Regions from separate parts of the Mesobacillus sp. genome, predicted to be linked through region 1. Evidence: riboswitches for the same ligand, from Rfam matches in the RefSeq annotation. Region 1 holds a riboswitch; each other region holds the start of a gene.
The links. Region 1 has a riboswitch for cyclic di-GMP ahead of AC3EBE_RS03805 (FxLYD domain-containing protein). Riboswitches for the same ligand answer to the same signal wherever they lie in the genome.

Region 1 (8,300 bases):
AACATGGGGACGGTTCTCGCGTTCCAGAATGGAACAGGAGAACCGTCCCCATGTTCCACCCTAAAAAAAGCAGGAGCTCGCCCCCCTGCTTTAGTAATTATTCTATTTTTTCACCATTTCCGGAAATCAATTTAAGCGTATCATTTTCATATTGAATTTTGTAGGTAACTTTATATTTACTATACACGGTTGAACCATCTTTTCGCTCTTCAGCTGATATGACAGCAATGGCAGAATAAGTCTCCCCTGAAGCTGTTACTGCCAGATCATCCATTTGAACGGACTTTGTGTTTAAATATCCTTCTCTAAATTCATCATAAGATAGGCTTGACTGCCATGAGCTGCCCAGCAATGAGTAAGCTGTTACATAATCACCGTAATTCAGGCTTTCATAAAAATAACTGACAAGGTATCGTGCGAGATCCTCTGTTGAATATTCTTCTTCATAGTCATACTCCTCAGAACCTAAGTTCACTTCAGGAATGGTTGTCATTGGAGCATCTGACCAGCCCTGTACGATTGGCAGGACACTTATGATCGGGATGCTGAAACCAATCGAACCTTTATCAATGCCAGCTGAATTTATCCCAACGACTTTACCAGTCTTGCTGTCTATTAACGGCCCTCCGCTGTTACCAGGCGCAATAGGGGCCGAAATCTGATAAACATCCTCATAATGGAATGGTTCTATATCAAGGTCCCGGTCCACACCGCTTATGATTCCTGTTGTGACTGTGTTTTGCAAGCCAAGCGGACTGCCAAGTGCAAGGACTTCATCACCGATTTCAGACTTTTGCTCTGAGGATATTTCCAGTGGCGTTGTTCCCTCCAGTCCAGGTACACGCACAACAGCAATATCTGTCTCGTTACTAACTCCTATAACCGTCCCTGCAAACTCTCTTGAATCAGAGGTCTTAACTTTTACATTTTTAGCATTTGCCACCACATGGGCATTGGTCACAATATCCCCTCGGTTATTGTAAAGAAAACCGGATCCTAAAGATCCATCCTCCAACTCTATTTTTACAACTAATTTTTGAGTATGATGGATAATCTCTTTCAATTCTTTTGAGGCACCCTTCTCTGGCGCGGACTCTTCCGCCTTCACTATTAATTCAGACGAAGCCGGCAGCTTATTTGGGATTTCTTCTTTTATGAAAAAGTAAGCGTAAGTGCCGCCTCCCCAAATCAGCAGAGTAGATAATATACTAATAGTCCATTTCATATTTATGCCACCCCTTAATCAACATACCAAGTGCTGTTGTCGATTTCTACATTTGCTTCCTGGTAAACTCCATATTGAATATCTTCAAAGTTTCCTGTCTCTCCGGGCTCCAGGTAATATGGATACACTGATGCATATCCTGAATTAATGTAATTGCCTTCGCTATCATATATCGTGTAGTTAACAGTAACAGAACTGATTGTAGTGGTTGCCACATTTTCGACATTACCCGAAATATATAAATCTCCATACTCATCTAGTTGTGCTGTAACCTCCAAGACTTGAACCGCTGCTGTTTGGTTCCTTAGGTCTTCCTGTGCAGCTGCTTCCATTGCTTTCTCAATTCTCTGCTGTTCAGCTTTCTCAAAAGCAGCCTGATCTTGCTGGACTCTTTCCTTCAACGCAAGCAGCTTTTTGTCATTCACAGCGAACTGAAGTCCTTTGTCTATATCGGAGAATGCTTGCGAAAAGTTTTTGCTTGCTAATTTCCCCTCTGCATCCTGGCTGCTTATTTGGACAATTTTATTCAAGATCTCTGTTTTCACCGCACTCGCTTCATTTTCGGGCATTGAAGACAAGATCGAAAGCTTTCCGCCTAATTCATCGATTGTCTTTAATCCGTTCAGCTCTTTCTTTATTGTGCCTACCGTAATTTTGATTTGCTTTTCATTAGCAAGCTTTATAAAATTATTGAAAATCGGACTTTCACTTTTGTTCAGCTCTTCTTTTAGGCTAGCAAGCTCTTTGGAGGCAGCATCAAAATTCGTTTTTTTAATATGATCACTTATTGTCAGCAAGGCAGTTTCATATTTGAGGGCTTTATCGATAACCTCTAAATCAGCTTGCAATGCCTTATAACCTGGACGCTTTGCGAGGCCGCTTTCTGCCAGTTCTTTGGCCTTTTTAAAATCACCCTTAAAAGCCATTTGCTCAGCAGATTCCTTCAGCTTCAATGTATCCGAATTTACATCTGTCTCAAGAAAATAATACGCCGCTACTCCAATACCCACTATAATCGCACTCAGGATCGGGATGATCACTGGAAGAATGCTTGCAGTAACACTAGATTCCTTTCCCTTAGGCTCGTCCTTACGGGCAGCCTTTGATGCTTGTATATCTGCACCACAACTTGAACAAAACTTGGATTCCTTAGCGACTTTCTCTCCACATTGGTGGCAAAACACTCAAATCCCTCCGTATATTAAAAAAATAAAAAGGCCTCTCATCTCATGTGAGCGACCCTAAAAATCCATTTACTTACAGGATATTTACTGGCAGCCCAGCCGCCATTGTCCCCTGACATTAGGCCTGTAGCTTGCATCCACATTTTTCAATGAGTTGCCTTTTTTCACATAATATGGTACTTATTCACTAGATAGATTACCATACTTATAGATATTTTAGTATATTTTTCCGCATTTTGTTTTACCTGTTAGGGTTCGTTATCTTTTTGCAAATGAAACCGTCTTTAAGTTCCACCCGCGTTCCAGCATGGAACAGGAGAACCGTCCCAATGTTCCCAAACTAGAAAAGGAGAATGAATGATGGAAGCAAAAATTAGACAAGCTGTGGATTCTGATCTGGAGGTATTTGTTGATTTTGCCGTTAAGCTAAGCCAATTCAACCGGTCAAAACATGGCAGCGAATGTAAATACGATGACTACGAATCTGTCATTACTGCAATCAAAACGAATGCACACGATACTTTTACCAATAGAAATGAAGATACGTTGATCCTGATCGCAGAGATAGCAGGAAAACCAGCCGGTTACTCGTTGGGAAGAATCTTTGAACAAGACGCAGCCGCCGACAACGGAACAGGCAGGATGGGACTATTCGATGAATTATTCCTCGATGATTCCGCGAGAGGCCTGGGCCTTGGACAAACATTAATCGAAGAAACGATGAAGTGGATGAAAGAACAAGGAATCAACAGAGTCAAACTGCATGCCTACTCCTGGAATGACCATGCCAAAAAACTGTATGAACGCAATGGATTCCAAGAGTATGCCGTCTCCTACGAGAAATTCCTTTAAACAAAGGTGGAACACGGGGACGGTTCTCACGTTCCAGAATGGAACAGGAGAACCGTCCCCATGTTTTCCCATGTTTTCCCTAAAATCAAGCAGGAGAACCGTCCCCATGATTGGCCCACTCTTCTTCGAGGATGGCGTAATAATATTCATCCCACCACTCGTTGCCATGTGGGATGCATTTTTTAAAGTAGCCTTCCCTCCGCATGCCGATCTTTTCCATGACACGGTAGGATCCTGTGTTTTCCGGCTGGCAGGTGGCGATGATTCTATGAAGCTTTAATTCTTCAAAACCATACTTCAAGAAAGCAAATGCAGCTTCAGAGGCATAGCCCTTATTATAGTATTTAGGATTGAACACCCAGCCAATTTCATATGTGTGTTCGCCGAAGTATTTAAAAAAAGCAATGTGTCCGATCAAAACATTCTCGTCTTTTAAAACAACAGCAAATTTCTGCGCGTTCTCCCCCATATTATCCTGAAGAAAGGCTGCTGCAGCTTCTTCATTAAAAACTCCCTCTGGAATATACTCCATAACGTTGTGGTCCGATGTATACTCCAACACAGCCTGCAAATCATCCATATCAAATTTGCGAACCAATAATCTAGTAGTTTCCAAATCCATTTACAAATCCCCCAAACTCTAACATCTTGCCTTTCTATATTTCGATACAAGGACGAAGAACACCTTCTGGAACATAGGGACGGTTCTTCCGTTCCAGAATGGAACAGGAGAACCGTCCCCATGTTCCACCACCTATTGTTTTACCCACAGCCGTGTCAGGTCGACGTACCCGAAGTGTTTGATTTCTACATTCATGAGATTGATGGAAAATGGGATTTGCCTTTTCGTGTAGTAGAGCGGGATGCATAAGGATTCGTCGCGCAAATACTGCTCGATCTTCAGATGGTGCTGAATCCAATTTTCAAATGGCAGGGTGTTATAAGCCTCTAGCTGCTCCTGCAGGAAATCGTCTTTTTCAGCGAGGAAATTCAGCGGCGAAAAGCGATTGACCAGGAAAAAGTAATAGGAGAAGCTTTGGTTCAGTTCAAATATTTCACCGTGAATGAATAGGTCATTATTCAATCGTCTTTCAGGGTGATAAATCGAATCTTCGAATGGGACTTCCTCCATCTCTACGGTGAAGCCCGCCTGCTCCAGCTTTTCTTTTAACCAATGAGCAGAGTCAGTGGAATAGTTGACCCAGCCTAGTTTTAACGGCCGGGTAATCGCTGGCTTTGGAATCTCAGGCATGGTATAGCTTGTGGAGTGTCCTATCAAACAGCCTTCATTATTTCCTTTGATTTTCGGATTCAGCTCCTTCAGCTCCTGGCGATGGCGGGCTATGACCATATGGATGTAATCCCTGACTTCCTTCCTAGCAATATCTGAATCACGATAGGGGTTCATGATGACAATCCCAAAGCCAGAATCGCTTTCCACCTTGAATGTGTCTACTTTGTATGTTTCCTGCCCGCCGTGATAGACGACCTGGAATTCCTTTGGCATCTGGATGAATTCGACCCGGTCAAGGAGCGGCCGATGGCCAAAGTATTGCTTGAAGGCACATAGAACGGATTTCTCTTCGCTGTTTTCAGCAAGATAGAAGCCGCCTGTGCCAAGCAGTTTGCCGTTCACTTCTTTAAAAATACTCGCCGTCAGCAGTCCGAGCATCTGGAGAATGTATGTGCATCCGTCTGGGAATTCCAATTTTACGGTAAGCGGCCCTGGTGTTGAAATCCTCGTTACTGGTTCCCAAAGTTTTTTATAGTGGATGTCGTCCTTCATCCTTTGCAGGGAATGGACTACGTCCTCGGCTTTGAGGATCGATCCATCATGGAACGCGACATCCTTCCGCAAATACAGCAGCAAAGAGGTCTCCGAATATTCCCAGGTATGGGCGATTTCGGGTGTCAGGGTGTTATCTGCGTTAACGGTCAGAAGCCGGTTATAAAGAGTGGCCACGAAATTCGCGCTATGAACATCGGCGGCTTCAAGCGGATGGGCTGTCAGGAAGCGATAAAACCTCGGGATGATCAGGCTGTCCTGCCCCTCCTGATGAAAACCCAGCTTCGACTGAAAGGCGGTCATCAGCCTCTGCTTCGTCTCCACCGACCAGTCCAGCACCAGCAGCTTGCTGACGTGTTCAATCGGTTCTTTTTCCAGCGCCTTGAAAAACTCCAGCTCCAATTCCTGTTCGACATTGAGGAGCCATTTCAGTGATGAAGCATTGCCTCTTCCCCGCCCTGATTGAAAGCTCAGCCATCCCTCAGCCTCCCACTGCTTCAGCTTCCTTCGGGTTTGCTTTGAGCTGAGGAACAGGGTTTCAGCCAGCTCCTCCACTTTTGCATTCCCGGATTCCACCCTGTTCCATAAAGTTAATAAATCATGATCCATCGCCAGTCTCCTTAAAAGTGGACATTTTTATATAAAAAGGACATTTTTAACATCATGCGTCTCCTTTAATATACAAATATAGAAAGGGGCTGGCAATATGAAATGGAAAGAATACCCACAAAATCTAAAGGTTCGTCTGATCACATCATTTATTAATCGCGCAATTTCAAGTGCGGTCATGCCGTTCATGGCATTATTTTTTGCCCACCATAAAGGCGCTATCTGGGCCGGGCTATTCCTCGGATTCAACGTCTTCGTCGGATTCCTGGGGAATATTATCGGGGGCTACCTATCTGATCGGTTCCGCCGGAAAAAAATCCTGCTGATCACATCTGCTTGCAGCGCGCTCATGTTTGGGCTGATGGCAGCAAGCTTGATTCCTGAGCAAAAACTAATCACTCTATTCGCGGCCGCTTATATCATTTTCATGGCGACAAGCAGTCTTGGCCGTCCGGCAATGCAGGCGATCATTGTCGATTCAACTACAGCTGATAACCGCAAAGCCATCTACGCACTGGATTATTGGTTCACGAATCTGTCATTGGCAATCGGCGCTGCGCTCGGCGGTTTATTTTATGCCCATCATCAGCTCGCGTTGTTCACGGCGCTAACGATTGCAGCAGTTGGCCTGCCAATTGCGTATAGTATCTGGCTTCTGGATTCAGGTGTCCCGCAGTTAAAGCAAAAGCATCAAAACATCTTTATCGACCTGCTCGCGAATTATAAGGTGGCGCTTCAGGACAAGCCGTTCGTCATGGCCGTCGTTGGCGGAATGTGCATCTATGCGGCGGAGTTTTCGCTGAACAGTTATATCGGTGTCCGCCTGGCCGATGAGTTCCGCCCGCTGTTTTTAGGCGGATTTGAAATCTCCGGCGTCAGGATGCTGAGTATGCTGAACATCCAGAACATGCTGATGGTCGTGCTCTTCACGTTTATCGTCACAAAAATCACGGATAAGTTCGATAAGAAAAAAATGCTGCTGATGGGGCTGATTTTTTACAGTATTGGATACACAGTCATTACTTCGGCGAATGTTTGGTACGCGCTGCTAATCTTCAATCTGATCGCAACCATCGGCGAGCTCGTCTACTCTCCAATCGCCAACGCGGAAAAAGCGAACATGATGCCGGACGATAAGCGCGGCTCCTACTCCGCATTCTCCGGAATCAGCTTTAACGGAGCAGACCTGATCGCCCGCTCAACGATTATTGTCGGCGCGTTCCTGGTGCCAACGATGATGAGCGTGTATATCGGCGTCATTTTAATGATGGGAACATTGCTACTGTATGGCGGGCTGTTTGTTTTTCGGGGGAAGGAACGGAAAGCGGGTTTGATGGTACGGAAGACAATATAATAGAAAGTCTATTCAATTCGAATAACAGTGACGATGAAAAAGCAATGGAATGTTCCATTGCTTTTGGAATGTTCCATTGCTTTTATAAATTTACTCTCTAGAATGTAAAATCATCAATAATCTCCACCACTTCAATTTCACCATTAATCAAAAGCTCAGTAAGTTCGTTCGTCCTGTTTCCATTCCAATACTCCCTGGCTTGGGCAATTTTGCGAGAAAAGGGAGCCCCATCTTCCTTCGGTAAAAGGTTGCCATCTCCTTCAAAATAATCTCCTTTAACTCGAAGTTTTACAATCTGCAAAACTTTGCGATTGAAGTAATCAAATATCTCTTTCCATTTCAAAGCATCTTCATAGCTTTTCGCAGCGTATAAGCAAGATAACCTGGAAGGATATTCAGGAAATTCCTGCACTCTCACCATTTCTACTATTACTTCTCTTATAGCCCTGATTGTTTGGCTAACATACTGAATAGCCACTTCGGCATCTTCCTTATTCAGATTCAGCCCTTCATTTGTAGAATGACCGTATAATATCTGGATAAAATCTTCACCTTTAGTATTCAGCTGCTCCCTTTCAAAAAAGAAGTGGTATAAGGTATTGTGCTGGTTTTTATCAAAGCAGATCGTTTGCCCAAGATGCATCTTCTTTCTCGTAACAATATGATAAGCATAAAATTCATTGGTATCTATCTCAGGCATTTTTCACGTTCTCCCTTTTTCAGTAATTTTCTATATTAATCAATAATAACAGGAAATTATTGGTTCTAGGGGACCTAAATTGGAGGATACCTTATCCTTAAATCTTAAGTTCATATTCAATGGAGATTACTGGACAAACTTTAGGTGAAATCGGGGCAACCGTAGATAAAATGGATGCAACCGTAGATATATTTGAGATAACCGCAGATATAATTGGGGTAACCGTAGATAAAATGGATGTAACCGTAGATATTTGAGATAACCGTAGATATAATTGAGATAACCGTAGATAAAATGGATGTAACCGTAGATATATTGAGGCGACCGTAGAAATTAGCGTTATCAACGCAGAAATTCTCGTCGATTCCTTATAGAAAGTTGAATTTGTGGATGGCTTAGTTAATTTCGGAAATAAATTAACCAGCAAAAAGAGGAAAAACAGTCGTTTTTCCTCTTTTCATTTACTTCATATCTGACGAATCATCATAATCGTACCGGAATCCGTCAGTTTGATTATTTTTACCCTGTTGATTTTTATCTTCCTTGATGTTCTTCAACTTATCCTGCTGCTTGTTTTGAGATTTCATCTT
Region 2 (8,300 bases), on a different contig from region 1:
ATGCTGGTGAAAGGCTTTTCCAGGAGGGACAAAGAATCCTAGCCGAGATGGATTCCTTAACAGAGTCAATCCAGGATACTAAAAACTTAAAAACTGGCAATGTCAGTGTAGGGATACCGCCTGTTATCAGCACGAGCTATTTCCCCCCTCTGATCGCCAACTTCCGTCAGGACTATCCTGGCATCAATCTTTCCATTATCGAAAATGGAGCCGTTACCGTTTATGAAATGGTTGAAAAAGGCTATGTGGACCTGGGCCTGGTCATTTTGCCCGAGCTTTCCGACAGGATTGAATATATCCCAGTGACAGAGGATGAGGTGGTCCTGATAGTGCACAAGGACCATCCGCTCGCCCAGCGTGATAAGGTTGTTTTTGAAGATTTAAAGGATGAATACTTTGCTCTTTTAAATGAAACGTTCCTGCTTCATCACCATGTCGTCAAGGCATGCAGGGAAGCTGGGTTTGAACCAAATATTTATTTTAAAAGCTCACAGTGGGATTTCCTGACGGAGCTGGTGTGCCTGAATCAGGGCATCTCCATCCTGCCAAGACCTATACTTGCCAGATTCAACAGCAAGAGCATTAAGCAAATCCCGATTGACCACCCCGAAATGAAATGGCGAATCGCTATTATTCTAAAGAAGAACCGATATGTGTCCTTTGCGGCAAAAAAGTTCATCGAGTATGTGAAGCAATCTATAAGATAGCCACAACAAGCGGAGTACATTAGTACACCGCTTTTCTTTTACCTTATAACCAAAAGTTATTATTAATATGATTTATATATATTTTCAATTATCTGTGATAACGCTTACATTAAGAGTGTAGATAATTTAACACATGTAGGAGGCTTACATTATGAATAGAATGGAAGGCAAAATCGCTATTGTTACTGGTGGAGCAAGGGGCATAGGACGCCAAATTGTGGAAACGTTTGCGCGAGAAGGTGCCAAATTAGTCTTTTCCCTGGATATGGGCTCGGGCGAATACGAATTGCCAAATGTGCGCCAAGTAGAATTGAATGTAACGAATCGTGACCAGGTTGCGAAATTTGTCGATGAGGTAAAAAAAGAATTCGGCGCAATCGATGTTCTTGTGAACAACGCCGGTATCACGCGTGATGCTTTAATCCAAAAAATGACTGAAGATATGTGGGATGCCGTGATTGATGTAAACCTTAAAGGTGTATTCAACCTCACTCAGGCTGTAGCGCCAATCATGATGGAAAATGGCAAAGGTTCGATTGTCAGCATCTCATCAGTCGTCGGTGTATATGGAAATGTTGGACAAACGAATTATGCCGCTACGAAAGCTGGCGTGATCGGCATGACTTATACTTGGGCGAAGGAGTTCACCCGCAAAGGTGCCGCAGTACGATCGAACGCAATTGCTCCTGGCTATGTAGAAACGGAAATGATGGCAACTGTACCAGATAAGGTGCTTCAGCCAATCAGGGAAAAAACGCCGCTTGGCCGTCTTGGCAAGCCCCAGGAAATCGCGAATGCAGTCCTGTTCCTGGCTAGTGACGAATCCAGCTATGTGAATGGACATGTACTTGAAGTAACTGGCGGATTAAGACTTTAAACCACACCAAATAGAAAAATTCACAAAGAGGTGTTTACAATGTCTTCAGTAAAATTCATAACGTCCAAAGAAGCAGCACAACTGATCACCGACAATTCCGTTGTAGGCCTTGGAGGATTTATCGGTACCGGTGTTGCCGAAGAGATCCATCTGGAAGTAGAGAATCGTTACCTTGAAAGCAGCTCACCAAAAAACCTGACATTATTTTATGCAGCAGGCATCGGTGATGGAGCTGAACGCGGCATGAACCATTACGCTCATGAAGGTCTTGTGAAAAGAATCATCGGCGGACATATGGGCCTTGCCCCTAAATTCCAGCCGCTGGTTGTCAATAATAAACTGGAGGCCTATAACCTCCCTCAGGGTGTGATATCCCAAATGTTCAGGGACGGTGCGGCAGGCAAACCAAGGACGATTACCCATGTTGGACTTGGCACATTTGTTGACCCTGATTTGGATGGCGGCAAGCTGAATGAAGTGACAAAGGATGAGATTGTCGAAAAAATCAGCTTTGACGGCAGCTCATATCTGGCATATAAAACGCAAAAAATCGATTTTGCTATTTTAAAAGGGTCTGAGGCAGATGAAAGCGGCAATATCAGCTTTGCGAAGGAACCGCTTACACTTGAAATCCTGTCCATTGCCATGAATGCGCGCAATAGCGGCGGCAAGGTCATTGTCCAGGTTGAGAAGATTGTTAAAAACGGTTCGATTGATCCGAAGCTGGTCGCAATTCCCGGCATCTTTGTAGACTATGTTGTCGTGGCAGAAAACGCGGCAAATCATATGCAAACGTTTGGAAGCCAGCTGAATGAGGACTTTTTCCGCGGCGATGTTGTGCACAAGCAGTCGGATAAAACCTACCCGCTGAATGAGCGCAAGGTAATCGCGCGCCGTGCCGCCATGCTGCTCTCCGAAGATATAGAAGTATTGAACTATGGAATCGGCGTGCCGGAAATCATCGCCAAGGTGCTTCAGGAGGAAGGGATGAATGATCAATTCACTCCTACTGTTGAGCCTGGTGCGATTGGCGGTACACCAGCAAGCGGGCTGGATTTCGGATGCTCAGTCGGTCCCGAGGCGATCATTGACCAGCCATATATGTTCGATTTTTATGATGGCGGCGGCATTGATGCAGCATTCCTTGGCCTCGCTCAGTGTGACGCGAAAGGCAATATCAATGTTTCCAAGTTCGGCCCGAAAATTGCCGGCTGCGGCGGCTTCATCAATATCACCCAAAATGCCCGCCAAATCGCCTTCTGCGGCACCTTCACTGCCGGTGGCTTAAGGGTAAAGGCAGAGGATGGAGTGCTTGAAGTCCTCCAGGAAGGAAAAGCAAAGAAATTCATCGAGGCAGTTGAACAGATCACCTTCAGTGGCGATGTAGCCCGTGAAAACAAGAAAAAGGTCATTTATATTACCGAACGGGCTGTGTTTGAACTTTTACCGGAAGGACTGACGCTCACTGAAATCGCACCTGGTGTCAACCTTGAAAGGGATATCCTCGCCCAGATGGATTTCAGGCCGCTGATTGCCAAGGACTTGAAGCTTATGGACAGAAGGATTTTCATGGATGGCCCAATGGGACTGAAGGAAGATGCTAAGCCAGCAAGCTTTCACAGGGCAGTCTAATCAATAATTATATTTTTTCATTCGAGAGGGGTTACCCGTATGGAGCTATTTATCATTCTTTTAGCACTTGGCTTGCTGATGTTCACGGCTTACAGAGGCTATTCGGTTATCCTGTTTGCGCCGATCGCTGCATTGCTTGCGGTCCTGCTGACAGATCCAAGCCACGTGCTTCCTTTCTTCAGCAATATCTTCATGGAGAAAATGGTTGGATTCATCAAGAGTTACTTCCCGGTATTCCTGCTGGGCGCAATCTTCGGCAAGGTCGTCGAAATGTCGGGCATCGCTGAATCGATTGCAAAAACAATCATCAAATTGGTTGGCGGCACCCGCGCCATCCTTGCCATCGTCTTGATGGGTGCGATTTTAACGTATAGCGGCGTCAGCTTGTTCGTTGTTGTATTTGCCATTTATCCATTTGCTAAAAACTTATTCAGAGAAGCGAACATTCCAAAAAGGCTTATTCCTGGTACGATCGCGCTAGGTGCCTTCACCTTCACGATGGATGCACTGCCTGGAACACCGCAAATCCAGAACGTAATTCCTGCCGGCTTCTTTGGAACGGACATTTATGCAGCGCCAATCCTTGGTATTCTCGGAGCTATTCTCGTCTTCACTTTAGGAATGCTGTACCTTGAGACGATGAGAAAAAGAGCGGCGAAGCGCGGCGAAGGCTTTTACGGCTTTGACAATGCTGAAACAGCTGCTGCTGCAGAGGCCGACCTTCTCGAAGAGGGTGCAGCCAACATTGATATGACAGCTCAATCAAGCACTTTAAAAGCTGCATTGGCTTTCGTACCTTTAATCCTTGTTGGTGTTGCTAATAAGTTTTTTACTGTGAATTTGCCAAAATGGTACCCAAACGGTTTTGATTTTTCCAAAATTGGTCTTGAAGCTTACGGAACAGTCCAGATGGCTGGAGTCGTAGGGATCTGGTCTGTTGAACTGGCACTGATCCTTGGGATTTTCGCTACTCTTCTGTACGATTGGAAAAAGGTTACCGGCGGTTTTAAAGTTGGGGTCAATACAGCAATCGGCGGCGCCCTTCTCGCTTCAATGAACACAGGTGCTGAGTATGGTTTCGGAGGAGTCATCTCTTCCCTTCCAGGGTTTTCGATTGTAAGTAAAGGCATCTCAACTGCATTCTCTGATCCATTGATCAATGGTGCCGTTACAACCACAACTCTTGCAGGGGTAACTGGCTCTGCATCAGGCGGGATGGGAATTGCGCTAAGCGCTATGGCTGATACTTATATGAAGGCCATCACAGAATTCAATATTTCGCCAGAGGTCATGCACCGCGTCATCTCGATGGCATCGGGCGGAATGGATACTCTTCCGCACAACGGAGCGGTCATCACCCTGCTTGCAGTAACAGGACTTACGCACAAACAATCCTATAAAGACATCTTTACAATCACAGTGATTAAAACGCTGGCCGTTTTCTTCATTATTGCAATCTACAAGCTTACAGGTCTTGTATAATACTAAGTGACAATTTTTACCTTATTAATTATGATTAAAGAAACAGGGGGAGCTTTCCCCCTTTACTTTTAAAGTTCGAAAGGGGCAAGAAAAATGGAAAATACAATTGTAATTGCAAGTGCTGTCAGAACAGCAACCGGAGCCTTTGGCGGAGCATTTTCAGGCGTTTCTGCAGTCGATTTGGGTGCAACCGCGATCAAGGCCGCCCTCGAAAAAGCAAATGTCAGTGCAGAAGCAGTCGATGAAGTAATCATGGGCAATGTGCTTCAGGCAGGTCTTGGCCAGAATCCTGCTCGCCAGGCTGCAATGAGAGCTGGACTTCCTGAAACCTGCCCATCGATGACCATCAACAAGCTGTGCGGATCAGGCTTAAAAGCGGTCCACCTTGCCTATCAGGCGATTGCTTCCGGTGAAGCCGATATCGTTGTCGCTGGCGGAATGGAAAACATGAGCCAGGCACCTTTCGTCTTAAAAGGAGCTCGTGAAGGGTTTAAAATGGGAGACCAAAAATTAGTAGACACATTGCTTGGTGATGGCCTGGTTTGTGCCTTCAATGATTACCATATGGGCATCACAGCTGAAAACCTGGCTGATAAATACGAAATCTCGCGTGATGAACAGGATTCCTTCGCGGTGAAAAGCCAGAACAAAGCAGAAGCTGCGATTACTTCCGGTCGCTTCAAGGATGAAATCGTTCCTGTCGAGGTAAGACAGCGCAAGGGTGATCCACTCATCGTTGATCAGGACGAACATCCAAAGTTCGGCAGCACACTTGAAAAGGTTGGCAAACTGAGACCAGCCTTTAAAAAGGATGGCACAGTAACAGCAGCAAACGCGTCTGGCATCAATGACGGCGCGGCAGCAGTCGTTGTAATGAGCGGCAAGAAGGCAAAGGAGCTTGGGGTGACACCGCTTGTCACTATCAGGGCTAATGGTTCTGCAGGGGTGGATCCTTCCATCATGGGAATTGGCCCTGTGAACGCAGTCAAGAAGGCTCTTGAAAAAGCAGGAATGGAGCTCACGGACATTGACTTGGTAGAAGCAAACGAAGCATTTGCGGCACAGGCACTGTCCGTGATGAAAGAGCTGGGCATGAACGAAGAAAATGTCAATGTTAACGGCGGAGCGATCGCACTGGGCCATCCGATTGGAGCAAGCGGAGCAAGAATCCTCGTTACCTTGATCCATGAGCTGAAAAAGAGAGACCAGCAATATGGTCTGGCTACCCTCTGTATCGGCGGCGGCATGGGTGTTGCTACCATCATTGAAAATGTAAAAGAATAATAGTAAAAGCCTGTGGTTCCGATCCACAGGCTTTCATATTTTTATAGGATATTCACACCACATAATCTTCCGTTAACTTACTGCAGGCATTTGAAAGATTCTGCAGGCATTCCATCCTGAGCTTCTCATCGCAGATGAAATCATTAAGGAGCTCTTCCTCCAGCTTCACCTGGATTTGATTGATCTCCTCAAGCAGCCTCTCTCTTTTTTCAACCTCTGCTAAATGAAACTCGATTTCCCGTTCAAAATACTCTACAGTTCCAAACAAAACAGTCAAGCCTTCCTCCACCTTTCTATATTTATACTAGTTTTCCTGATGTAAAATCATGATGTTTATATGGAACAAATCTGCCAAAAGAATTATTTTTATTATCCTGTCAAGATTCTTAAGTATTATTTAACCTCTCTCAAGCCGCGCAAACGTCAAAATTGATTTTTTCATAGATTTATATCATTATTCTGACTATTCAGCTAAGCTGCCGACAAATGATAAGATTTCCCCTACTTAATGTCTCCGATTCAGGAGGAAATAAAAAAATCCTCCAAAAAGATGGCGGATTTTCGGCAATGGCATACTCCTCCCACCATTTACCCATCTTCAATAACATCCGATCCTTTTTGGCAACCCGACGATCATAGCGAAAACACCTTAGACTCGTGGCTTTGCGTCCCTACCTTTCGATAAGTTTGCCTTTTTCTGTTCTAATTAAAATATAAAACTATCGAACCATCATTTCAACAAATTTCGCCAATTGTCTACAAAATTGAAACTTTTTACCTATTTCCAAATGCGCAATAATTTACATTTACAAGGGAAGAACGAACACGGAGTTAAAATTCGATTGTTTCCACAATGTAATAGTGACGCAACACCTATGTAAAATTTGGTTGGTAAAATAGAGGGAAGAAGCTTGATTTTTAGGCGAATGGCAGGAGGATCCTTATGGAACAGCATGTTAAGATGTCGCTGGATAAATGGAAAGCGGAAATCGAAGGAATTTTGAACGAGATTGATGCAGAGTATGAAGAAGTAAAGAATGAACTGAAGGTCTATACATATAAGCACAACATTACCAAGCAGGTCGTGCAGTCAACGGTGAATCCGGATCTGAACCGAAAAATCCGCGAACTGTACCATGAACCGTTTGAACAAAAGTTCAATGACCTTAAGGAATATATCAAGGAACTGGAAGAGAAGAAGCGAGTCTTCCAAATGTTCACCGATAAAATCGACAAAGTCACGGAAAAGGAAGACCAAAGAAATTTCGCAATGACAGAAATGGAATAGTTTCATTAAGAAAGCCTGGCTGTGGAGCCAGGCTTCTTTCATTATTTTTTCCACCAGGAGTCGAACATTGAAGCCGGAACATGCCTCTTATGTTCAGATACCATATATCGTGTTTCGATTTTGGCAGCATCCTGTTCGGAAATCTGCTTTCCTTCCAGGTAGTCATCGATTGCTTCATAGCTCACGCCAAGCTCGGTTTCGTCAGCCTGCAATGGCTTATTGTCCAGAAGATCGGCTGTAGGCTCCTTCAGGTACAATCTTGCCTCTGCATTCAGTGCTTTAAGAAGCTCACGCCCCTGCCTTTTGTTCAATCCAGTAAGAGGCAGCAAGTCGGCCCCGCCATCTCCATACTTAGTGAAGAAGCCTGTGACAGCTTCCGCGGCATGATCCGTTCCAATCACCAGCAATCCTTCCTGGCCAGCAATCGCATATTGAGTAATCATCCTCATACGAGCCTTGACATTTCCTTTGTTAAAATCAGTCAGCTGTTCCCCGATCGCTTCTTCAAATTGGGTATTGAACGTATCAACCGCAGGCTGGATATTGAAGGTGACTGTCTTGTCAGGCTTGATGAAATCAAGTGCACGCTGCGCATCCTCTTCATCCTTTTGCACCTTATACGGCAGGCGGACCGCAACGAACTTCGCGTCGACTCCCTCTGAGCGAAGCTCTTCAGCCGCGATTTGCGCAAGCTTTCCAGCAAGCGTTGAATCCTGGCCTCCGCTGATCCCAAGTACAAAACCTTTCGCCTTTGAAGCCTTCAAATAATCCTTCAAAAAGCCAATCCGCTTCTCGATTTCCTCCTGAGGATTAATCTCCGGCTGCACATTCAATGCCTCGATAATCTGTTTCTGTATACTCATCATATACCTCCTTAATCACTGAAAAAGTTATTATAAAAGAGCATATCTCTTATACCGTTCAATGTCTAGAAATTGCCTGAGAAATTAACTGCCCATTCATAACTATACCGTTTTATTGAAAAAATAAACGTCTGGCAGATAAGATTTTTTGTTGCTAGCATTAGGAT
Region 3 (6,810 bases), on a different contig from region 1:
AGCGAATTTTTCTTGGGGCGTGCGGTGAGCCTCCTCGTCGCTTTGCTCCTGCGGGGTAAAATGGCCCCTTCTTTTCGGGCCATTTCTACCGGGGTCTCACCTGCCCGCTTCATCCCGAAGGAGTCTGCGCGCCTGGAACGAAGAGCAACAGGATCTCAATTCAACATTGGTGAGAGCAACAATCTCTGCGAAAACAGCCTTATTTTAAAAGGTTCAATGCTTCGCGATTGAATGCCGGGATGTCTTTCGGCTCGCGGCTGGTGACCAGCTGATTCTGGCAAACGACGACTTCCTGGTCCTTGTAATTCGCGCCGGCATATTCCATATCGACGCGGATGGATTTATAGCCTGTCGCATCTCTGCCTTCAAGTGTTTTCGCCGTCAGCAACAGCTGCGGACCGTGGCAGATCGCGAATACTGGTTTTTTCGCATCCATGAAGGACTTTGTGAACTGGACGAAGCGTTCATCTTCGCGGAGCTGGTCCGGTGAGAACCCTCCTGGCAGGAACAATGCGTCAAAATCCTCTGGTTTTACATTATCAATGCTTTCGTCGATCTTGACTTCTGCCTTTCCTTGTTTTCCTTTTACAGTCTTTCCTGATTCCTTTTCGATTGTCATTACTTCATGGCCGGCCTCTGAAAAAGCTCTTGACGGCTCCAGGTACTCGGAATCCTCAAACATCTCTGTGATTAAGCATGCAATTTTAGCCATAGGAATAACATCTCCTTTTCTTTTATATCCACTATTAAACTTTCCCTGTCCGCTGAAGCTAAAACATCTATCCAAATCTTAGAATAAACAAAGGTCCAAAGACCTATATTTTTAAAAAGCAAAAAATTTCATTTTATATTTGACATTATCCACTATAATCAATAGTAGGACATCAATAGGGAGAGAAGGAACACTGTGAATATTAATTATGTCAACGTAATGGAAGAAGTGGTTTCGACTCTTGTCAATGTTTTAATGATGAGCCCGGATTATCAGACTTTCTGCAATTGCAAGAAGTGCAGGAATGATATCATCGCCATCAGCCTGAACACGCTTCCGAGCCATTATGTCACCACAGAAGATGGACGCAAGATGGTATTTGAACAGCTTAATACCCAGGAGAACAGAGCCTGGATCAATAAAAGAATCATCAGTGCCATTCACCTCGTAGGTAAATATCCAAAGCATTAAAAAAAGCTGCCGATTGGCAGCTTTCTTTTTATAGTTTTCATCACTAATTTCTATAATGATTTTGTATCCATCCGCCTCGCGAAATCGACAAACCGGAATTTGTCAGGGCGGTGCCTTGACTCTGTATATTGAAACATGGTGGCGTCCTCAAAATAAATATAGTTCTTCACGACCACGACCGCCTGATAGCCTTCCATATCCAGCAGGGACTGATCTTCCTCGGTCGGTTCCTCCACCGTGAATTCCTTTTTGGCAAAACTGATCTTTTTTTCGAGCTGCTTTTCGATGTATTCAAATATGGAATTTTGGCAGTTTTCCTTTGTAAGTCCAGGAACATATTTCTCGACCAGGTAATCCTTGTCCAGGATGATTCGTTCCCCGTCAATTTGCCGGACTCTGGTAACCTTCCACACCAAATCATCTTCATCAATATGCAGTTCCTTTGCAATTTCGCAATCGGCAGCCTTAAGAGCAAACTCCTCGACGGCGGTTGCTGCTTTGCCGCCCATATTCTCCGCGAGTTCCTTAAAGCTGACCAATCCTGAGATCGGGAATTGGTGCCTTTTCAAATCAAGGACAAGAGAGCCTTTGCCGCGGATCTTTTGGATATATCCATTTTGGGCCAGCAGGTTCAGCGCCTTGCGAATCGTTTCTCTCGATGTCTGGTACATGTCGGCAAACTCATTTTCCGATGGAAGGATGGTCTTTGGCGGATAAAGGCCGTCCTGGATTCTTTTCGCGATTTCCTCATATATCGGCAAGTACTTTTTTTGCATCGTATTCCCCCGTACCTATACTAATTACTGCCATTTTACCCTTTTTTCCTGATAAATGCATTTCCGGATGGGTTTCCTGCAAAATTTAAACGAAAGAACAGCAGCCAATGCCGGTAAAAAAATCCTTTGAGTAATTTTCCCAACATGTTTCATGCAGCTTTTTTTAGAAAACAATCCTTTTGCATGGTATTTTGGTTATAATTGTTCTATGAAACGTTCTCAATATGGAACTATGCGAGGAAATTTGTTATTATTTAATTATAAATAGAGAAGGTGTGTGGATAGCTGTGATCGGTGAACGCGTTAAAAGATTTCGACAGGAAAAGAAAATGTCATTATCCGAGCTTGCAGAACAAGCCGGAGTTGCCAAATCATATTTGAGTTCACTGGAACGCAATCTCCAGACGAACCCTTCAATCCAATTCCTTGAAAAGATTGCAGCAGTCCTTAATATCCCTGTTGACAATCTGATCCATGAACAGCCTGATAAGGAGAATATGGATTCTGACTGGGTGAATCTTGTGAAAGAAGCAATGGATTCCGGCATCACCAAGGACCAGTTCCGTGAGTTCCTCGAATTCAACAAATGGAAGCTTCATAATAAATAAAATGGACAGCGGGCGATCGCTGTCCATTTTATTTATGGTCACAATTAAATTCTTTAAATGATAGTTCTGTAAAAATATGCTGTTGATTTCCGTTCCAGGCGCTTCGCTTTCCTCTGAAGAATTATGAAAAAGCCCAATTGCCGGCTTTTTCAAGAGCGAATTCTTCTAGGGGCGTGCGGTGAGCCTCCTCGTCGCTTTGCTCCTGTGGGGTAAAATGGCCCCTTCTTCTCGGGCCATTTCTACCGGGGTCTCACCTGTCCCGCTTCATCCCGAAGGAGTCTTCGCGCCTGGAACGAAGAGCAACAGAGTATTATAAATCAATATTTTGCTTTAACAGTATCTAATCAAAAAATAAAAAGCACCTCAAAGAGAGCTGCCCGATTCATTTCATTATGATGTTTTTCTATGTACTTTTAAAGTCCTGTGCCGTTGAAGCTTTGTAAAAACTCCCTGATTTCTTCTATCTTCAATCCCATTTCCATTGCTTCCATTATGAGCTGCGTCCATTCCTGGTCCAATTCTTCGGTAATTGCCTTTTCGCTAATCAAGTTCTTCCCCCCAAAATACGTGTGTATTCCAGGCAGTCCGGCCATCATAGTACTTTGCACCTTAGATCCGTGACTTTGCGTCCCCGCTTTTCAACAAGTTTGCCTTTTTCTGTGCCTTTTATCTCATCTTTAACTCCCAATCTCATTGTATATGGTTCTTTTTTTTTATCTTGTAAGTATTTGTCGGCTGGATTTGATTGATTATTTCTTTTTTCTTCCAAGGAATTACAAAAACAGTATGGAAAACAGTTAGTTTTCAGAAATTTCAAGTTATTATCTAGATATCTTTGTCAAATTATCTCCGGAATTGTTGAACTCTTTTTTAAACATTACCCCCACAAACTTGAATCTGATTTTCTATTTAAATCTTTCCTGGTGTAAACACCTTTAATCCAGCTGGGCAAAGCCGTTCTCTTTTCAAATGTTCCAGCCTGAAAAAATCGATAGCTGGTAAGATCATGGCCACATACAGGGCATAGCCATTCACCCTGCTCACAGCTGCTGAAGGACGGACGATTGCATCGATCACAATTTTTTCTGTACACAGCAAACAACACCTCCATGGTTGTCCAGATTATCTTTATTGAGTATAGTCCATTGGAATCATTTCTGGAAAAGGCGAAAATTAGTCAAAAATTCTTAAAAAAGAACGAATATCGTTCTTTTACAAGAATTATCTCTAGTTATCTTACAATATCGCATTTTGAAAAGAACAATTTGTTCGTTATAATGAATAAGCGAATGTCTTTTAAGGAGAATTGCCAAATGAAGATAGTGGGAGAGAAAATTAAGAGATTGCGAATCAAAAAAAAGTATTCCATCACTGAACTGTCGGAAAAAGCAAATGTATCGAAATCCTATTTAAGCTATATCGAAAGAGGAATCCAGGAGAATCCTTCAGTCCAGGTCTTATCGCGCTTGGCGTTGACGCTCGATACCACAGTCGAATACTTGATGGGCAATGAAACTCAACTAAAAAAGGGAGAAATCTCTCTCGATTCTGAATGGCTATTGCTTATTGAAGAGGCAATTAGGAGCGGGATCAGCAAAGATGATTTTTCCTATTATCTGGATTTTATCAAATTCAGGAATTCTTCAATCAAGTCGAAGAAATAGTGTTAATACTAAAATATAAAGTTGGAATTCTTTTTATACCAAAAAAAGAACCAGCTAGTGGCTGATTCTAATTCCTCTTTGTCGACGTTAATTTTTTTTTGTGAAAATGGCTGCTGATTTCATTCATGCGCCTTCCCATCTTCCCAATAAAGCTGCTATAGGTATGGATATCCCTGCCCCATTTACAAATTCTCTAAATGTCCTTCCAGTTCCCCATTATCAAATAAGGCTCAAGGCAATTTCGGCTCCAACTCTTGCGTTATTTTTGATCAGGGCGATGTTGGCTTCGAGGCTTTTGCCATCTGTTAATTCTTTTACCTTGGCAAGAAGGAATGGTGTGACCTGTTTGCCTTCAATTTTCTTTTCCTTTGCTTCTTGGAGGGCCTTTTCTATGACATGATTCATCAGACTTTCTTCCATGGCTTGTTCCTCTGGGATTGGATTTGCGACCACGACGCCTCCATTGAGTCCAAGCTCCCATTTTGTCCTGATCAGTTCAGCGACTTCCTCTGCTGAATCCAGCCGGAAGTTCACCTTATATAAACTTGTTCTTGTATAAAAGGCAGGGAGTGTATCGGTGCCAAAGCCAACGACAGGCACCCCATGGGTTTCCAGATATTCGAGGGTAAGCCCAAGATCAAGAATGGACTTTGCCCCTGCACATACGACGGCAACATTTGTATTTGCCAGTTCCTGCAGATCTGCTGAAATATCCATTGTCACTTCCGCTTCACGGTGCACACCGCCGATTCCTCCTGTGACAAATACCTGGATTCCCGCAAGCTCTGCACAAATCATCGTTGCCGCAACCGTGGTGGCGCCATCCTTCTTCGCTGCTAATAGATAGGGAAGGTCCCGCCTGCTTGTTTTTTCGACATTTCTGCTTTGACCGAGATATTCGAGCTCCTCGTCTGAGAGACCGATTTTTATTTTTCCGGCAAGGATGGCAATTGTCGCTGGGACAGCTCCCAAAGCCCGGATAATTTCCTCGACTTCCCTCGCAGTGTGGACATTTTGTGGATAAGGCATTCCATGGGAGATAATGGTAGATTCCAGCGCTACGATCGGTTTGCCTGTTTTTTTCGCTTCGAGTACTTCCTCTGAAAATTCAAGCCACTTTTCTAGCATTCTCTAACCCTCTTAATTAAAGTTTTGTTTGTATGTGTCCAGCAATTGCTTGTTATTCAAGATTGGATTTACCGTTTCGATTGTCTGAAGTGTCAGGATCGAGCAGGCCATCCCTATTTTGCAGGCATCCTCGGTCTGTATTCCGTTTAAATGGGCATAGAGGATCCCGGCAACTAGCGAATCGCCTGCACCGGTCACGTCAATCACCGATATGGCAGGCGGAATCAGCACGCCAGCTTCACCTTTTTTCGTAAAATAGACGAGGCCTTTATCTCCCCGGCTGATGACGACTTTCTCTGCTCCTTTATGGATGATCTTTTCGGCTGCTTTGAAAAAATCGCCTTCGTTCTCGATGCTGATGTGTGATATCGCCTCTGCCTCATCCTTATTGGCAATCAGCCAGGTCACACCCGTTAAATCTTCCGGCAGCTTTCTTGCTTTCGGGGAGGACACCGGCGTAATGCATAATGGCAGATTTTCTCTGCGGCACCTCGTAATAATGCATTCCAGGACCTGAGCTGGAAAATTGGTATCCAGCATGATTAAATCAGATGAGGCAAAATAGGCCCATTTTCCGTCGATGAATTCAGGAGTAATAGCATCATAGATTGACATTTCGGCCAGAGCAACCGACATTTCACCCTCATGGTCCAGCACTGCGGTATAAGTTCCGGTAGATTGGCCATGCATGATTTGCGAAGGAGTCGTATCGGCGAATGCCTTCGTGTATTCCAGCAGCCAATGCCCCTCATGGTCGTCCCCTACTACTGTCAGCACACTGACATCGCTGCCCAGCCTTCCCAGATTCTCAGCAATATTCCTCGCTACGCCTCCACATGATTTGGAGCTTTCCGCTGGATTGGACGTGCCAAGCTCCAGCCTGCTTTTCGACCAGATTTTCCGGTCGATATTCGCTCCTCCTACACAAAGCACCTGCCTTTTCTCCGGCAATACATAGGCTCTGCCAAGAATCTTTCCTTGTTTGATTAATGCCGATATATAGCTCGCTACCTCAGAACGAGATAGTTTCGATTTCATCGCCAGATCTATTTGTGAGATGAACGGATCCTCTTTTACTAGTTTAAAAATAAGTGCCTCTCTCTCATTCATTTCGTGCACCCCTCTAATTTCCAAATACTAGTCTATATAAGAATCATAAACCTTTATCTGAATAGGCACAACATTATTAATATTCGTTTACTTTTTCCTTTTTCCTACTTCCAACCCGCTTGAAGCTTTGTGGCTTGCTTGTGTCATAATGTCACAAAAAAGTCATATAAAATCGGGCAATCTCACGCTTTTCCCACGGATTTTTCTCATTTTAATCACAACTCCCTGTTACGATTATTCCGTAACTAAAGGAGGTTATTTTTATGAAAAAATATTTTACTGTATTCATAGCATCCTTATTCATTTTGGCTCTTTCTGCATGCGGCGATTCCGCCGCTGAC
Region 4 (8,300 bases), on a different contig from region 1:
GGGCCTCTGAATTGTTCTGAGACCCCGGCTCAAGACAATTCAAACGGGTTAATGGCTTTCAAATTGTTTTCTGAGACCCCGGCTCAAGACAATTCAAACGGGTAAATGGTTTTCGAATTGTTCTGAGACCCCCGCTCAAGACAATTCAAACGGGTAAATGGTTTTCGAATTGTTCTGAGACCCTGGCTTAAGACAATTCAAATAGAATTTTGGCAAAGGGCATGTACGAGCCAGCCGCCCGATGCAGTCCAACAGTACTCTATTCGATTTCGTACACAAGCCATTCAGAAAGCTGACCGCCCATTTTGTTGTACAGTCCCTGGGCAACCAGATTGTCTCTCGCTGTTTCCCAGGTCATATAGGCATAATTATTTTCCCTGATATATGCCAGGCAGGCTTCGAATAGCCGCTCACCCGCCTTATGTCCCCTGGCCTCCGTTGTCACGAACAAATCGTTGAGGATGGCTGCCCGTTTTACCTGCAGCGTGCTGAATGTGAAATATAATGTAGCGAAACCAACTAGTTTTCCGTCTTTTTCAGCGACAAATTGCAGTCCTGCTTCAGGATGGTCCAAAAGATGCTGAATCAGGTTTTTTAGATCCGTTTCCTTTGGCTTTGGTTTTTGATAAAAATTGACTATATAGTCAAGCATCAAATCATAAAGCAGAGGAACATCCCGTTCCTCTGCATTTCGTATTATCAGTGCCATAATCAGGCCTCCCAATCATAGATTTGTCTAAGGTCGCTGCTTTTTTCTATGATGACTACCTTCTGTTCGTACCCCTTCAGGATTTCCGATATCTCCGGTTTGCTTTTTTCTTCATAATAGCGGTTCCAGGCAAACATTTTCCTGAACATCGCGAAGGTTGGCTTGTAATTGGACTGTTCAAATCCAAGCTTTTGCAGAATGAACCTTTTGATGATCCTGACTGTCCTTACAGCATACGGCGGATCCAGCAGGATGATGATATCAGCATTTTTAAAACTGGCATGAACCCATTCATAGTGGACGCCTTCAATGATCCAGGCATCTCTGCCGATTATACTGCGCAGATACGCATCTCTTTCTTCAGCCTTTCTGCGGACCTCCCCAGTATCCAGCCTTTGCCATACTACGTTATCGAGCTCATAATGCGCGATACTTAACTTTGCAGAAAGCCTCTTCCCCAGAGTCGTTTTTCCACTGCCAACAGAGCCAATTATGTGAATTTTAGCAGGATTTTTTTTGCTCATGCATTGCAACCACCATTTGAATTTCAGATGGATACTTATTCGCTTTAGAGATTGAATTTCCTCTTTTTTTCTACAGAACTTGACTATGTATTGCTTTTTTGGGAAGTGGGTTGACTTTCTACGGGAAATAAAAAAAGCTGCACGTATGCAGCTTTTTGAAAGTTATTTACACTTCTTTTAAAGTCTGGATTTCCTTAAATGCCTGGTGAAGGTTCGATTTTACCGTGATACCTTCAAGGTTCAAGCCAAGGGTTACCATTGTGTGGGCAACCTCTGGACGGATTCCTGTCATGATTGTTTTCACACCGACCAGTGATAATGCGCTGATTACTTTGAACAGCTGGTCCGCTACCATCGTATCAACGATCATTACACCTGACACGTCAAAAATCAGATGAGTAAGCTTAAGCTTAACTGCTTGCTCAAGAGTTTCTTCCATCAAAAGCTGAGCTCTTTCTGTATCCACATTACCAACTAGCGGAAGCACGCCAACGCCCGGCAATAATGGAACGACAGGCACAGATAGCTCAAGAAGAGCCGTTTTCGCATTCTCAAGGCTCTTTTGGTGAGATTCCACGAATGTTAAGCTGAAGCTGTAGATTGCATGGTCCATGAGCGGGTCAATGACTTCCAATACAGCAAAGACTGTTCCAGCAGTCATATCCTTCGCTTCTTCTTTAATCGCATTCCAGATATGGGCGCGATAATAGCTAGTATCTTTAAGCGCTTCGTCAAGGGATGCACCTAGCTTATAAATGTATTCTCCTGTGTCTTTTCCCCATTGTGTGATGCTATCAAGGCCTTTTTGCCTGTCTTCATGCTCAATCAGGGCATGGCCGAAAAGACTGATGAAGTTGGCGCGAATCTCAAGAATCTGGCCTTCAATTTTTTTCAGGTCATGTTTTTGTGCTTCCGTAAGCTGTACCGCAGAATATCGGTCATCATGGACCGCTTTTGCTATTTCATGCTTCCTATTAACAATTGCTTCACCTAATAACTTCAATTCATTGTTCATTCAATCTTCCTCCAAATGTTCCAAAAAGAAATTATAATTTATCATTTAACCGTCAGATTCATTTATACACTGTTATCATCCATCATAACGCAGGTGGAAGAAGCAGGACAAGTTTTTACCCTTGGGCTGGAATATGCCTTAATTAAAAATACCTCCGGCGCCAGGGCTGAAACCGCTTTGGGACACCAACACTTCTGTTACTCCCAATTCCTCTTTCATCATTTTTAGAATGACTTTATAAGCAGATGGATTGTACCATTTTTCCATGCCGAGCTGTTCATAGATCTTATATACTCCCAGCTTCCTGGTCCGTTTTCCTCCGCTTCCATCACCCATCCAAAAATCATCGATGGTAATCCTGCTGGCCACTCCTTTTAGCTTTTCAGGAAATTCCCTCGAGCAGGGCAATAACGGCGAAATCGTCGCCTGTGTCAATACACCAGCAGCGGTGATTTCCTTTAACGCCTTCATCCTTGCAGGTATCGGTGGAGCTGATGGAGCAAAGGCTTTTCTGATTTCTTCTTTATCTGTTTCAATCGTCATCGATATCCTGATTTTATTGCCGAACTGTTTAAATAAGTCGAGATCTCTTTTTACAAGCGGTGAACGGGTCTGGACGAACAGAAAGTCAGGCTGGACTTCAAGCATGACCTCCAGAAGGCTTCTTGTCAGCATGGTTTTCGCTTCTATTGGCTGGTAAGGATCTGTTGCCGACGACATAAAAATCGTAACCGGCCCTTTCTTCTTGGCCTTGACCAATTCCTTACGCAATAATTCAGCTGCATTCGCCTTGATATCTACCCAGGTTCCCCATTCTTCCTCGCGAAAAAGTGAAACCGGAAGCTGCCTTACATAACAATAGCTGCAGCCAAACGCACAGCCTGCATACGGGTTTAGGGAATGGGAATACTCACTCAGCAACCCCCTCCCCGGGGTCAGGATACTTTTCGATAGAATATCATTGATGTTCAGCTTCACGGAATCACCACCTTATTGTTAATCACTTTTATTATTATATAGGCTGGTTTTGGAAAACGTGGATTTCAGGTACGGGGTTGTGTTGGTAACTTTTGTAACAAACCTTTTATTAGGATGAAATATGAGGTTGTCCAGATTTTTGCTATTCAATGACAGGCAAAAAATTGGTCTAGGACTGCTTAAAACTGAGCTTAAATCATTAGTTCAAGTTTGGAAGCAGTCCTTTTTTATAAAAGTAGGCAATCAAGTTCATCATTGTTTCCGGCAATTTCTTTGGGAAGCGCTTGTGCCGGTAAAACTTGTAGAATGCGCGCTTCAGGTCATCCCACTGTGAGCATTTCTTGGTCTGGCGGAAGCGTGCGACGTCAATAAGACGGACGTTTCCTTCCGGAGTGATGATGATATTCCTTAAATGAATGTCCGAGGGATTCAATCCTTTTTCCCTCGCAAGCTGAAGGGCGGCATCAACCTTTTTTATATGCCGGCCGGCAATGGGGATTCCATTAACCAGGCAATTGAACAGCGTTGTACCATGAATATAATCAATCACGAGATAATTGCTGCCTGATTCGTGCAATGACGGGAAGAACGGATTTCCCTTTAACTCTTGATATATTGCCGCTTCCTCAGCAGCTATGTGCTCAAATGACGGGAAGAATACCTTCAGGACAAGCTCAGTCCCGGCTATCCGAAACGCAAACGCACTTCTTCCTTCCCCAATCAGCTCCAGCCGATCATCCATGCCCTCAAGATTCACCCTCGACCCCTTATGACGATATACCACACTCCGCGCCAACTCACCATACAAACTCACCCTCACCCCTCCTCTCTAACCATTCACCGCTTTACAGCACCGGGGGTCAGACCCCCAGCGCTTCACCGCATTAACTCAGTGGGGGTCTGACCCCCGGCGCGTTAATGTGATGAAGCTATTTGTCTTTTATTACTTTGATCATGTCTTCGTCCCAGCTTTCTACGCCTTGTTCGAAGGTTAGCTTTGTCTTGAAGTGGTAGGAGATGGCTTTGCTGGATACTGGTACGTCTTCTGGGAGCTTGAAGGAAAACGGAACTTTGTCGTTTTCATCTGATTCGATCTTTGTCTGTATCTTAATTGCTATGTTATCGATTTCCTTCTCTGCTCCTGTTTTCTCATCCACCATGACCAGGGCGCAGTCTATCTGTTTTAAGTGCTGGTCGATTGTTCCGCCTTTTATTAGAAATTGCCCATTCACTGCTTCTCCCGGCCTCAGTACATCCTTCTCCAAAACAAGGTCAATTTGTGCTGACCCGACGCCCATAAGCGACATATACTTTCTTAATAACATTCCTGATCCTCCATCTAGATTAAATTACTTCTTTCCGCCTGAGTATCGATCATCAAGACGCTTCTCGATCTTTTCGAGCAGACGCTGATCCATTAATAATTCTTCCCGGTTCTTCTTGACAAGTTCCTCAAAACGCAGCTGTTTTTTCTTCATTCGAACCACACTCCATTAATAAAATTTATGTTGCTTATTTCAAAAATGCTTTTATCGTAATAAAAAAACCTTCACCGGAAGCGGTGAAGGTTTAAAAACAAATAAAGACCTTCACCAAATATGGTAAAGGTCTTGCTAACAACTGTCGTTGCCAACAAAGCCGGGAGAAATCTCCGTAATGACGACTCTGTTGTAAAAGCTACTCCCCTTTAGGAGAACTATTCAAGTTTATAATTATATCATACATGACACAGAAATATCCGTCAAATCAAACGCTTTTTGAGTATCTGACCAAAGGTTGGCAATATTCAGGCTGCCCTACTTGCCGTTGCCATTGCCTTTTCCGGAGCCTTCATTGCCGCCCTTGTCTACCTTGCTGCTTTCATCTTCCTTAGGGCCCGCTTCATCTCCGTTAGAACCCTGATCCTTCTTTCCTTTAGCCTTTTCAGACTCCTCTTTTTGTTTCTGCTCTTCAGCCTTCTTGTTTTCTTCACGCTGCTTATCTTCGGCTTTTTTTGCTTCTTCCTTCTTTTTCTCTTCTGCTTTTCTAGCTTCTTCTTTTTTCTTTTCCTCCGCTTGCTTCGCGGCTTGCTGCTTTTGTTCTTCAGCGTTCTTAGCAGCAGCCTGTTTTTGCTCGTCAGCTTTCTTAGCAGCCGCAGTCTTTTTCTCATCCGCTCTTACAGTCGCAGGCTGTGCTGCGGTCTTTTTATCACTGCTCTTAACAGTTGTTGCTGCATTCGCCAGTAAAGTTGAAGTTGTTGTTTCAGCTGAAGCAGTATCATCTGCTTCTCCTTCTGTCACTGCCCCGTCTTCTGTCTGGCCAGCCCCAGTTCCATTATCCTCAGCATCAGCACTATCTCCATCGCCTGCTTCAACATCTCCAGACTCCAATGAGTCATCTTCAGAGGCGGCATCATCTGCTTCTTCCTCATCAGAGCCCTTCTTCTTGCCTAAGGCCAATCCTTTTTTCTCGACACCAAGCTGTTTAACAGCTTGTCCAAATCCAAGCTTTTCTTCTGTAAAAATAGCAGCAACTTCATCTACGGTAATATCGGCTGTTTCAGCCAGCCAGAAAATCTGGGCAATTTGACCATATCCAAGCCCTTGTTCACGAAGCTCAGCCACCTTTTCCTGATCAAGCCCCTTCACTACATTCGCAACAACCTTTGCCTCTTCGACAGCTTCTTCCAGCTCTTCCTCCAGTTCGCCTTCTGCATCCTCTGCAAGCTCGTCCTCTACTTCAGCAACGTCTTCTAACTGTTCAGTGAGTTCATCCGCGCCCTCTGAATCGGTTTCTTCCTCGACAATCACTTCAGTCACTTTTTCCTGAGCTTCCTCAAGAGCAGCTAAATAATCCTCTAAAGCTGCTTGCACAAATTCATCTTTCTCTTCAGTAGACATAGCTGTTGCTTCCGCAAGTCTCTCACTCGCAAACTCAAGCAGCAGCTGGGCCTCCTTTTCATCATCGAAGGTCACTAACAGCTTTAGCTCCTCAAATAATTGATCGAAAGTAAAAAAGAATTCATCTGGTGTAACGCCCGGATCTGCCGTTTCGATTACCTCATCGGCTGATACACCCGAACCAAAGGCAAGCACCCCTGTCAAAACTGCTGTTGTCAAAAGCTTCTTCATTCTAATTCCCCCGTTATAAAGTTTGAACTAAAATCGATAAAAAATAAAAAAGTGCTGTCCGAAGAACAGCACACACCGTACGCTATGTGAATCTTCGGCAACTGGCTGGCATAGTCCGAAAGACATTAGCCCCTGTAGTTTTGCGTCGCCAGGTTTCCCTGGTTTTGCCATTATCGGATTTTAATTCTACTTATATCTTACTTTTTCGACAGGAAAAAATAAATAGAAATTTTTCAAATATTTACTTCGCTTCCTCGCCAAATTTTCCTTCATGATAATCACGGTAAGCCTGTCGGATTTCTTCCATTGAATTCATTACGAACGGGCCGTACGCCACTACTTCTTCCTTGATCGGTTTTCCTGAATAAACGAGAACCCTGGAGCGGCTATTTGCTTTTAGCTGCAATTCGCTTAAGCCTTCCCCGCCATCATTATACGAAAGAGTTGCAGCTGAGGATTTTTTCAAGTTTGTGCCGCTTTTCCCTGTATTCAAATCACCGGACAGGACGTAGATGAATGCATTATGTCCTTCCGGAAGTTCGTATGAGAATTCCGCCCCCTCTGATAGGATGATTTCGGAAAGGGTGAACGGCAACAATGGCTCCAGCGGACCAGTTACTCCGGCCGTTTCACCTGAGTAAACCTTCAGGAAACCGCCATCAAACTGAACAATCGGCGCTGTTTCAGAGTATACATCCTGATAGGATGTTGTCGTATTCTTTAAGCTTTTAGGCAGATTAAGCCAAAGCTGCAGCGTATGGGCGATATCCTGGTCAACCGCCTCTTCTGCATGCCTCGCACCTGATCCGGCATTCATATATTGGATGTCCCCTGACTCAAGGATACTGTGCCCGCCATGATTATCGATGTGTTCAAGCCTGCCATCTATCACATAAGTGATCGTCTGGAAACCGCGATGCGGATGGTCAGAGAATGTGCCGCGCTTGAACCAGTCCTCCGCCATCAGGATAAAAGGATCAAGCTCCCTCCACCTCTGCGGATTTAAAACCAGTCCTGCCTGGACATGCGGTAAATCTTTTTCCTCATATTGTACAGTCCAATGATCCTTGATTTCTCTTTGGAACATCTTCTATTCCTCCAGTACATTCATTATTTAGTTAACTATATCCAATATACAACATCAGCTTACTTATAGTAAGCTAAGCGCTCTGCATCATTTTCTTTACGCATTCTTTTGTAAAAAGCGTTCCTCAATTCAGTTTCTAGCTCTTTTTCTATTTTAGCATCATCCTCCTTCCTTTATAATTAGCTCATACAACATGTTCCTCATACTTGAAAAAATACATAATGAGTGAACCGATAATAATAGAAGAAATAATATTTAAAGGCGCAAAGGAAACGCTATGCGGCACACTTTTCCTACCCGATCACATCGAGCAGCTTGTTCCAGCGATGGCATTTTTAGCAGGCTCTGGCGGTGAGTCTGAACGTTATGGAGATGCTTGGGGATTCAAAATGCGGGTCACTCTAGCTCAACACTGCAATGAACACGGCATTGCTGTTTTACTTTTTGACAAGCCTGGCAATGGCGGTTCTACAGGCAGCTGGGAAGAGCAGGACTTTCATGACCGTGCTGCAGATGCACTGGCAGCAGTCCATTTTTTGCAATCAAGAAGCGAAATTGACAGAGAAAAAGTCGGCTTGATCGGCCACAGCCAGGGAGGTTGGATTGCCCAGCTCTCAGCAGCCAAGTATGAAGAGATCAAATTTTTCATTACTCTTGCCCGCCCTTATATCCCTGTTTACGAACAAATCATGACTGACATCAACCTTCATCATGAAGCAGAAAACAAATCAACCGTTCATAAACAGATCGCTTTGGGAAAAATTAAGACCTTGCTGGCTCTTGCAAAGCTGATCTCAAAATATGGATATAAACACTATATAAATCTCACATAGATTACGGTCCAGTCCCTATTCTTCCAAAAATCACATGGCCAGTG

Region 2: it holds a riboswitch for cyclic di-GMP, as region 1 does, so the genes downstream of both, AC3EBE_RS05570 (hypothetical protein) here and AC3EBE_RS03805 (FxLYD domain-containing protein) in region 1, are expected to answer to the same signal.
Region 3: it holds a riboswitch for cyclic di-GMP, as region 1 does, so the genes downstream of both, AC3EBE_RS23900 (anti-repressor SinI family protein) here and AC3EBE_RS03805 (FxLYD domain-containing protein) in region 1, are expected to answer to the same signal.
Region 4: it holds a riboswitch for cyclic di-GMP, as region 1 does, so the genes downstream of both, AC3EBE_RS05625 (DUF5667 domain-containing protein) here and AC3EBE_RS03805 (FxLYD domain-containing protein) in region 1, are expected to answer to the same signal.

Annotation. Positions count from the first base shown of each region.
Region 1 covers NZ_JBYNSB010000012.1:244,785-253,084, forward strand. Annotated here, with positions in the region: gene AC3EBE_RS03800 (S1C family serine protease) at 98-1,225, opposite strand; gene AC3EBE_RS03805 (FxLYD domain-containing protein) at 1,240-2,409, opposite strand; cyclic di-GMP riboswitch class I at 2,496-2,578, opposite strand; gene AC3EBE_RS03810 (GNAT family N-acetyltransferase) at 2,767-3,261, shown strand; gene AC3EBE_RS03815 (GNAT family N-acetyltransferase) at 3,347-3,883, opposite strand; gene AC3EBE_RS03820 (ABC transporter substrate-binding protein) at 4,016-5,656, opposite strand; gene AC3EBE_RS03825 (MDR family MFS transporter) at 5,754-7,010, shown strand; gene AC3EBE_RS03830 (DUF2441 domain-containing protein) at 7,108-7,701, opposite strand; gene AC3EBE_RS03835 (hypothetical protein) at 7,830-7,967, shown strand; gene AC3EBE_RS03840 (hypothetical protein) at 8,172-8,297, opposite strand.
Region 2 covers NZ_JBYNSB010000014.1:8,744-17,043, forward strand. Annotated here, with positions in the region: gene AC3EBE_RS05545 (LysR family transcriptional regulator) at 1-707, shown strand, start outside; gene AC3EBE_RS05550 (beta-ketoacyl-ACP reductase) at 859-1,584, shown strand; gene AC3EBE_RS05555 (acyl CoA:acetate/3-ketoacid CoA transferase) at 1,624-3,216, shown strand; gene AC3EBE_RS05560 (GntP family permease) at 3,256-4,698, shown strand; gene AC3EBE_RS05565 (acetyl-CoA C-acetyltransferase) at 4,792-5,982, shown strand; gene AC3EBE_RS05570 (hypothetical protein) at 6,035-6,259, opposite strand; cyclic di-GMP riboswitch class I at 6,600-6,684, opposite strand; gene AC3EBE_RS05575 (hypothetical protein) at 6,926-7,270, shown strand; gene nadE (NAD(+) synthase) at 7,312-8,133, opposite strand.
Region 3 covers NZ_JBYNSB010000063.1:725-7,534, reverse strand. Annotated here, with positions in the region: gene AC3EBE_RS23920 (type 1 glutamine amidotransferase domain-containing protein) at 200-712, opposite strand; gene AC3EBE_RS23915 (late competence development ComFB family protein) at 908-1,183, shown strand; gene treR (trehalose operon repressor) at 1,234-1,959, opposite strand; gene AC3EBE_RS23905 (helix-turn-helix domain-containing protein) at 2,247-2,567, shown strand; gene AC3EBE_RS23900 (anti-repressor SinI family protein) at 2,981-3,115, opposite strand; cyclic di-GMP riboswitch class I at 3,144-3,229, opposite strand; gene AC3EBE_RS23895 (hypothetical protein) at 3,477-3,665, opposite strand; gene AC3EBE_RS23890 (helix-turn-helix domain-containing protein) at 3,881-4,231, shown strand; gene AC3EBE_RS23885 (pseudouridine-5'-phosphate glycosidase) at 4,451-5,359, opposite strand; gene AC3EBE_RS23880 (carbohydrate kinase) at 5,372-6,469, opposite strand; gene AC3EBE_RS23875 (nitrous oxide reductase accessory protein NosL) at 6,733-6,810, shown strand, end outside.
Region 4 covers NZ_JBYNSB010000015.1:2,847-11,146, reverse strand. Annotated here, with positions in the region: gene AC3EBE_RS05660 (GNAT family N-acetyltransferase) at 260-709, opposite strand; gene AC3EBE_RS05655 (P-loop NTPase family protein) at 712-1,233, opposite strand; gene AC3EBE_RS05650 (STAS domain-containing protein) at 1,400-2,248, opposite strand; gene AC3EBE_RS05645 (SPL family radical SAM protein) at 2,387-3,226, opposite strand; gene AC3EBE_RS05640 (protein kinase family protein) at 3,426-4,040, opposite strand; gene AC3EBE_RS05635 (sporulation protein) at 4,156-4,551, opposite strand; gene AC3EBE_RS05630 (FbpB family small basic protein) at 4,576-4,704, opposite strand; gene AC3EBE_RS05625 (DUF5667 domain-containing protein) at 5,023-6,336, opposite strand; cyclic di-GMP riboswitch class I at 6,430-6,515, opposite strand; gene AC3EBE_RS05620 (pirin family protein) at 6,578-7,423, opposite strand; gene AC3EBE_RS05615 (alpha/beta hydrolase family protein) at 7,645-8,256, shown strand.